One region of the Vibrio algicola genome, then DNA from elsewhere that is predicted to be linked to it. Evidence: riboswitches for the same ligand, from Rfam matches in the RefSeq annotation. Region 1 holds a riboswitch; the other holds the start of a gene.

What was found. Region 1 has a riboswitch for lysine ahead of lysC (lysine-sensitive aspartokinase 3). Riboswitches for the same ligand answer to the same signal wherever they lie in the genome.
Region 2: another riboswitch for lysine. It lies ahead of GFB47_RS06965 (Na+/H+ antiporter NhaC family protein); the one in region 1 lies ahead of lysC (lysine-sensitive aspartokinase 3).

What each region holds. Positions count from the first base shown of each region.
Region 1 covers NZ_CP045699.1:439,395-443,952, forward strand. The annotation lists gene lysC (lysine-sensitive aspartokinase 3) at 1-1,028, opposite strand, end outside; lysine riboswitch at 1,160-1,382, opposite strand; gene GFB47_RS01920 (pyridoxal-phosphate-dependent aminotransferase family protein) at 1,676-2,794, shown strand; partial or broken gene GFB47_RS01925 (PglL family O-oligosaccharyltransferase) at 2,993-4,558, opposite strand, start outside.
Region 2 covers NZ_CP045699.1:1,501,771-1,506,328, forward strand. The annotation lists gene hisD (histidinol dehydrogenase) at 1-430, opposite strand, end outside; gene hisG (ATP phosphoribosyltransferase) at 436-1,332, opposite strand; His leader region at 1,390-1,513, opposite strand; gene GFB47_RS06965 (Na+/H+ antiporter NhaC family protein) at 1,764-3,344, opposite strand; lysine riboswitch at 3,449-3,744, opposite strand; gene GFB47_RS06970 (H-NS family histone-like protein) at 4,155-4,558, shown strand, end outside.

The DNA of each region.
Region 1 (4,558 bases):
ATTAAGTCGACCGAGATTTGGTACTTGGCTAAAATGGCAAACACTTGCGCTAAAAAGCCATACGCTTGGTACATTTCTGGGCAGCGTAGCGTTACCATGGTTTGATTGCCGCGCAAAGTTAATGCTCTAAACAACGGGGCGCTCTCGACTTTTTGACGGATCCAAGTGCCACCATTTTCAGGTTGACGAGACGATCCGACAAAGACTGGGATTTGATGGCGCAATGCAGGTAATAAGGTCGAAGGGTGTAAAATTTTCGCGCCAAAATTGGCCATTTCCGACGCTTCACTAAAGCTGATTTCAGCAATAGGAGCCGCTTTGGGGGCAATACGAGGATCGGTAGTGTAAATGCCAGGTACGTCGGTCCAGATCTCTAGCCCTTCCGCTTTAACCGCTTCAGCAATTAATGCGGCGCTGTAATCACTGCCGCCACGTCCTAGTGTGGTGGTATTGCCTTCGCTGTCACTGCCAATAAAGCCTTGAGTGATCACCAGCTGCTTTTGACATAGTGGGACTAAATGTTGTTCTGCAAGTTGCGATATTTCACTGATAATAGGCTCGGCTTTACCATGTTCAGAATTGGTGCGCAGGATCTCACGAATATCAAAACGAACCGCATCAATACCGCGCTCAACCATTAATTGAGTCAGAATATGAGTAGACATTAACTCGCCACACGCCACAATATGATCGGTTAATTTATCACTGGTTTGAAAAGAGGCCGCTTCTGCCATGCTAGCCAGTCGAACTAACACCTTATTGACCGCATCATTGGTCGCTTTGGATTGTGATAGCTGCGCAATGATGTCATCGTGGATAGCGCTGATCTTGGTTAATAATTGCTGTCTATGTTCAGCGTCAGTCACACCTAGCGAAAGCTCGACTAATAAATTGGTCACGCCCGAACAAGCACTGCTGACCACTAGTTTTGTGGCTGGATTGTTTTCTATAATTGTCGCGCAACGGCTCATCGCCTCGAAGTTTGCTACACTGGTTCCGCCAAATTTTGCTACATTAAATGCGCTCACAACCTTGTCTCCCTTAATACCTAAATGGCCTATTCCAAACTAGAATAAGCAAACGTCCAATGTTGAAGAGAAGTCGGTTGAGCGAGTTTACAAGATACATAGAAGCTATAGCTGAGCAGCATAGCCATGTAAATTATAGAAGCTCACCATCAATGATCTTGCCAAATATAGGGTCTCGACATTGATGACAGTTGTTAGGATTCAGCCTAAACAACCGATGATATATCCGTCTTATTGGAATATAGAAACACCCACCATGTTTATTCACCTCGGCGTAACTCTCCCTGAATTTATCGTATCGGCCTTGGGGGGACCACGAAAAATCTGCCTAGGTTACGCTCCTCTCCTTGTTACAAAAAGTACTTGAATGTCACATTTTTGTCACTCTTACATTGAACGGTTTTGCACGATAAATGTCAATATGCATTGTGAATCTTTATGGCTATTTTTAAAACGTTATTACTTATCACCTTATTGCTATTTTACCCGCTCGAATAACAAGAGAGCTTCGCTTATGAGTTTTAATATTAAGTGAGGATGTTCACATCTTGGTAAATGACTTTCGACTGTTGAGTCAGGTTAAATTGCGGCATGTTACAAATTTGTTTACAGTGGAACAAGACGCCACTCAAATTAAGGATAATAAGATGATTCAACGCTTTTACCCACCACGTCGTATTCTCATGGGACCCGGCCCATCCGATATTTCTCCTTATGTATTGCAAGCACTGAGTCGGCCAACCATCGGCCATCTGGATCCGCTGTTTATTGGCATGATGGATGAAGTCAAAACGCTATTAAAATATGCTTTTCAAACTGAAAACGAGTTCACTATTCCTGTGTCTGCGCCAGGCAGCGCTGGGATGGAGGCCTGTTTTGTTAACTTATTAGAACCCGGTGATAAAGTTATCGTGTGCCGTAATGGTGTGTTTGGTGAGCGGATGCGTGAAAATGCCATTCGTTGTGGCGCGCAAGTCGTGCTAGTGGATGATGAATGGGGTCAACCGGTCAGTGTCGATAAAGTGCAAGTTGCGTTTGAACAAAATCCCGATGTAAAAGTATTAGCTTTTGTGCATGCTGAAACCTCAACTGGCGCGTTGAGTGATGCGCAAGCGTTAGCAAAAGTTGCGAAGCAGTTTAATGCATTAACCATTGTCGATGCGGTGACCTCACTTGGTGGCGTGCCATTAAAAGTGGATGAATGGGGATTAGATGCGGTGTATTCAGGCAGTCAAAAATGTTTGTCGTGCGTTCCTGGTTTATCACCAATAACTTTTTCACCCAAGGCCATAGAAAGAATCCAAGCACGTACCACACCCGTGCAAAGCTGGTTTTTAGACCAAAGCTTGGTGCTAGGTTATTGGAACGGCGGCGCAAAACGTAGTTATCATCATACTGCGCCAGTCAATAGTCTGTATGCTTTGCATGAGTCATTACTAGCCTTGCATGAAGAAGGTCTTGAAAATGCGTGGCAACGGCATGCGGATATGCATCAACAGCTCAAAGTCGGTTTAGAAGCATTAGGCTTTCGTTTTGTCGTGGATGAAGCATGTCGCTTACCACAGTTAAACTCAGTGTATTTACCGGAAGGTGTTGATGATGGCGCGGTTCGGGCTAGCCTGCTAGATAATTATAACCTGGAGGTCGGTGGCGGTTTAGGCGCGCTGGCAGGAAAAGTATGGCGGATTGGTTTGATGGGCTACAGCGCGAAACAAGAAAATGTCGCGCTATGTTTAAAAGCACTGCAACAGACTTTAACTCAATAGCGAATTAAATCGACCAATATTGGTTAAAAATCAATGGCAGTAAAAACGGTATGAAAGGGCAAAAAAGGGAGCGGTTGATACGGCTCCCTTTATTTTTTTGGATTATTTAGCAGGAACTTTCGGAGCCATAACCGAATTGCTGAACGCTTGAACTTCCATTGCTTTGCTCGTGGTTAATTCGGTGCTTTCACCCGTTGTCGCTTGCGATTGGGCATGTGACGCACGTTCGGCCTTGGGAATAAACCGCACTTTAGAAAAATCTTGATTCGGGAATAAAAATTCAGCTTCATGACGGATCGCTTGCGCTTTATCCATCTCACCTAAACCTTGATAAGCCACAATCAAACTAGAATAAAATGCTGGGCGAGGTTTGTGTTTAATTATTTCGTTAGCCCAATCAATAAAAGGTTGAATGTATTCTGGTTTTTCCATTACTAACCCAATATTTAATTGGGTTTTATACACATCCCAATCAAAGCGATCTTTCCACACACTCGGGTTGGTTACTTGCTGTAAAAGTTCGGGGTTAACCTGACGACTACGCTCAAATTTATTCAGTACAATATTGGTTTGCAGCGCTGAAATCATATAAAACGTGGTGAGAATTGGCAGCACTAAAGACACGATGCTAAGAAAACTTTTGCTGATAGAGCTAAAGCCCGCTGTTTGATACTGAGAGGTGAGTTGGTCGAGCCAATAAATCAGCATGATAAAGATCACCCAATGCACGGCCGAGTGATAAAAAGGGTACTCTAATTGGGTGTGCAAGACGAGTGGAAAGAATAGTGCAGCAGTGGCTAAACGTGCGCCAGAGCTGACTTTGCGTATTTTTCGTAATACCAATAATGTAGCCAATAATAGGCCCATTAAAGGGACAATTCCGCCTTCTACCGCCCAGTATAATAGTTCGTTATGTGGATGATCCATCGAGGCTAGGCCAGCATGATAATCTGGGGTTATTTGATGCTGTCTGGCGGTATAAACAATATAAGCCGGTTCAAAACGGCCGTAACCATAGCCGGTTAATGGTTTTTCTATCACCATATCTAAGGTTTGAGGAAAGGTGTAACGGCGTGGACTTTCTAGGTTTGATTTTTGTTCAATGAGCTTATTTCCACCATTTGCTTCCGCGATACCATAACCGGCTGCTAAGCCCAGAACCACTGCAAAGCACCAAAGTGAAAATTGTTTGGCAGATAAAAAGCGTTTTAAATAAGGAAGTAACAATACACAACCAACAATGCCGCCTAACCAACCGGTTCTTGAGGCGAGTACCCATAATAAAGGCATACTAATGATCGGGAAAAGGTACAATAATCCATTTAGTAGCGGATGATACTTCTCATTGCTTTGATGTTGGCGCGCCAACAAATAACCTGAAATGACTAAACCGGTGGCAACAAAACTGGCCATCACATTCGGTTGTTGAAAAATACCAAATGGGCGATTGCTGACGGTGTTATAACCGAGTGGGTTGCCAGGTTGGAGGACTAAATATTGGATATAGGCATAAACGATTTCAATCAATACCCCGATCAGAATAAACCACAGCAAGGTTTGGCGTTGTTTGATGCTAAATTGAAATTGTTGCAACATACAAAAAAATAGCCAACCACCCCATAAGCCAATTAAGCGCGTGATAGCATCTTGCGGTACCGAAGCGGAATAAAAGACAGGAATGGTGAGTAAAATACACACCACCAACAACCCGATGGTTAAACTTGAATAGCGCCACGAACGCTTAGCACCAGTTTCGTACAATCC
Region 2 (4,558 bases), 1.1 Mb from region 1:
CACCGAGCATTAATACCGTTGAAGGTAATGGCGCGCTGCCACCTGGAATGTACAAGCCGACTTTATTTATCGAGCGAGTGACTAATTCACACACCACGCCCGGTTGGGTTTCAACACTTAATGGCTTCGCTTTTTGTGCTTGGTGAAAAGCTGAAATATTTTTATGCGCTTGTTGCAACGCTTGCTTCATTTTATCGGATAAACGATTTGATGCGGCGTCAATTTCAGCCGCTGACACACATATGGAATCTGGTGCCACGTTATCAAATTTTTGCGTTAATGCTTTCAGCGCCGCATCACCGTCTTGTTGCACTTGCTTGATGACACCCGTGACAATATCGGTAATATTCGCGCCATCACTGATCGCAGGACGCTCCAAAATACTTTGTTGTTGCTGCTCACTTAATGATTGCCAAACCACTGTTTTCATCGTGCTTACTCCATCATTTTCTCAATTGGCAATACCAAAATCGAACTTGCACCTAGCTCTTTCAAGCCTTCCATCGTTTCCCAGAATAGATTTTCAGTACTGACTAAATGGACCGCAACCCGATTTTTTTCTTGAGAAAGTGGCAACACGGTTGGATCTTCTGCGCCAGGCAGTAATTTTTTGATTTGCTCTAGTTTGTCCGATGGTGCGTGCAACATGATGTATTTTGATTCTTTGGCTTGAATAACGCCTTGCATGCGAGTCAGTAATTTATCAATCAATTGAAGTTGATCTTGAGAGAATTCCCCTTTGCGTTGGATAAGCGTCGCTTTTGAGCGGAAAATCACTTCGACTTCTTTTAGCCCATTGGCTTCAAGAGTGGCGCCAGTTGAGACTAAGTCCGCAATCGCATCGGCAAGACCGGCGCGTGGCGCAACTTCAACAGAACCGGTGAGCATACAAGCGCTAAAGTTAATGCCTTGTTCATCCATGTAGCTTTTTAACAAGTGTGGATAAGAGCTCGCAATACGCTTGCCGGCGAGATCTTGCGGGCCGTTGTAAGCTTCGTCTTTATCAATTGCAATCGACAAACGACAACCACCAAAATCCAAACGGCGCAAAGTGTTAAATTCGCATGGCTCACCCAGCGCTTTACGATCAAGACGCACTTCTTCTAATTCGTTTTCGCCAATAAAACCTAAATCAACCACACCATCCATGATCAGGCCCGGAATGTCATCATCACGAACCAGCAATAAATCAATTGGCATGTTTTCACTGTGTACCACTAGGCGCTCACCGGCAATATTGAACTTAGCGCCACATTTTTTAAGCAACAATTGACACTCTTTGCTTAAACGGCCTTTTTTTTGAATCGCAATTCTTAATCGTTTGGTTTGCATAATCTCTATCCCTGTAATTTGTTTTATTAAATGTATTAATTAAAACCGTCCAAAATGAAAAAACCCCCGGAGAGATTACTCTTCCGAGGGTTTGAATCTGTTACTGATTCAGCGCCGGAAGAGTTATCTTCCGGATGCATACACTCACCCGCAAGATAAAACAGGATGATGGTGATGATGAATGTTCATATCAAATGTACGCATAAGTTTTCACTTTTGTTAATCAGTTTGTATAAGTTCACATTATCGAAGCTCGCCAATTTTTTCAACTATTAATTTAATTATTTTTAAGATGTTAGCCGAAACTTGGATTTTTCATCAATACGGGATCTGCCAAGTGCATTGAACGGCTAAAGCGAAAAACCGCTTAGCAGCGCAAATGGCGAGCTAAACGGTTTATTGTTAATACCTTATGTATAAGCAGGCGAGACTTAAGCTTTAGTTGGCATCTTCGACTTTGCAATAATAGAAAGCGCAAAACAAACCAGCACAAAGGTAATACTCGATGCTAATAGACCCAACCATACATTGACCGTTAAGCCTAGCACTAAGAAACCAACCGCTGAAATAAACGCCGTAGCCAGTGCATAAGGCAACTGAGTAGAGACGTGATCGATATGATTACAACGTGCGCCAGTTGATGACAAGATAGTGGTATCTGAAATTGGCGAACAGTGGTCACCAAACACAGAGCCCGCTAATACCGCACTGAGCATTGGCAACATTAGCGCTAAATCCGTTGCGCCAGCCATGTCGCCTGCAATCGGTAACATAATACCGAATGTGCCCCACGAGGTACCGGTAGAAAACGCCATCACACCAGAGAGCAAGAATAAAATAACCGGCAACCAGTGATCATCAATGCTGCCTTCCACCAAGGTAGAAAGATACGCACCCGTACCCATATCTTTAATGACCGCGCCAATGGTCCAAGCAAATGCCAAGATCAAAATCGCACCAAACATCGATTTAGCGCCAATCCATAATGTGATTACCACATCTTTAATTGGCATTTTTTGTCTTGCTACGGTAATTAAAGCAACCACGATACCAACTAAAGCGCCAAAACAAAGTGATTGTCCGACATTGGTATTTTCAAATGCTTTTAATAAACTAAAGGCTTGCCCATCGTCTTCTAATACATTGGCACCCGAGGCAATCATAAAGTATACCGTGGCCACAATCAGCGCCACGATTGGCAAGATCAGATTGGACACTCGGCCATTCTTACTCTCTTCGATCTCAGACTCTTCGGTTAAATCGACCGCGTTATCATCTTTATCATCGGTTTTACCTTGTTTAGCCGCGAGTTCATGTTGACGCATTGGGCCCACATTTAAATCAAACCATACGACTGCAAACACCATTAACAAAGCAAAGATGGCATAAAAGTTCATTGGGATCAGGCGCATATAAGCTCCTAATGCTGAATACTCAGTAATACCATGCGAGACCAGGATGCCACTGACCACAGTCATGATATACGCCCCCCAACTCGACGCTGGCATGATCACGCACATAGGCGCAGCGGTTGAATCGAGGATATAAGCCAATTTAGAGCGTGAAACGTAATAACGATCGGTCACTGGGCGCGCAATGGCTCCTACCGCCAAACTATTAAAATAATCATCAATAAAGATGAATACCCCAAGCCAAACAGCGAGTAACTTTGCTCCACGTTTGGTTTTGATGCGTTTTTGCGCCCATTCGGCAAAAGCATAAGTCCCGCCAGATAACGTTAATAACGCAGTCGTCATACCAAGCAAGATAAGGAAAAAAAGAATAAAGATATTATTCCAATTTAAACTTGCACCATCGACAAACACGCCAAGTGCTTTACTGCTGACATAAGAGAAAGTATGGACCAAAGAGTAATCAGCCAGCAAAAAGCCACCGAGCAAGATACCGAGCCCTAATGACAACAATACACGGCGAGTTAAGATCGCCATCGTGAGTGCAACTAATGGGGGGAGCAAGGATTCCGGAGAGGATGTAAAATCTATTAAATTCATGATCTTAAGAACCAAAATTGGTCAGAGATCTACTGCAGAAAGGATATTATTGAGCATTACAAACAATAAAATATCTTAGCACAAGCAAAGCTATGAGTAGGTTTGCTTACAGTAGCGCTCCATAGTGGGTAAATAATATATTTAAACCGACATTACGCCAACAGCAAGCGTAGATAAAACAGACAGCAGTTGAATGCATTATGTCGGTTCTTTTAAATATAAACTATGGCAGTGGTACACCTATTCGATGCACCCCCAGTAAGTTATTTTGATAAATATCAATAAAATAAGCACTATCGTGGCAATTTTATTCTTACTTCGGCAAATATCCCTTTCACTTATACTCATCGGCATCACCCTAGCATAAGTTACTGATGAAACTTGCACCTCTACATCTTTTCAATACAACCATCTAGTCAAGATACGCATTTTAGCGGATCTCAAGATGCCATAGGGAAAGATGCCGCTTATTGTAATGATACAGAGGAAAATGGCAAGATAAATGACTAATCAATCTCCACCATTCTTCATATACATACATACATACAGTAAGTGGCTTATATATAAACGATAAGCCCAGTACTATTCTAAACGCTATGTATGATATCGAGCAGCAATCAAACGATATACAAAATAATTTAATATATAATTGAACTTCGTCGGATTTGTCTAATCTTATAGCTGTATCTTTAAATAATTTTACACATTAGTTAAAATAAAATTTCACATATAAAATAAAGAACGTTATTATCTACACACAGATGCAACAACACTATTAATTATTCTACCTAATACCAAATAGGATCAACCATGTCAGAAATCAAAAAATCAGCACTGCTTAATATTCGCAGCTTGCGCGCTTTCACTCGTGAAGAATTCACTTTACAAGAAGTAGAAGAGCTACTAGAAAAACTTTCTACTGTATATGAAGAAAGAAAAGCAGCTGAAGAACAAGAGCTTGCTCAACAAGCTGAACGTGATGCAATTTTAGCGGATTACGCAAATAAACTCGCAAAAGATGGCATTAACTTAGAAGATCTTGTTGCAGCGATGAGCGGCGGCGAAGTAAAAACTAAGTCTCGTAAAAAACGCGAGCCACGCCCTGCAAAATATCAATACACGCTAAATGGCGAAGTAAAAACTTGGACTGGTCAAGGTCGTACACCTTCTGTTATCCAAGAAGCTCTTGACTCTGGCAAATCAATTGATACATT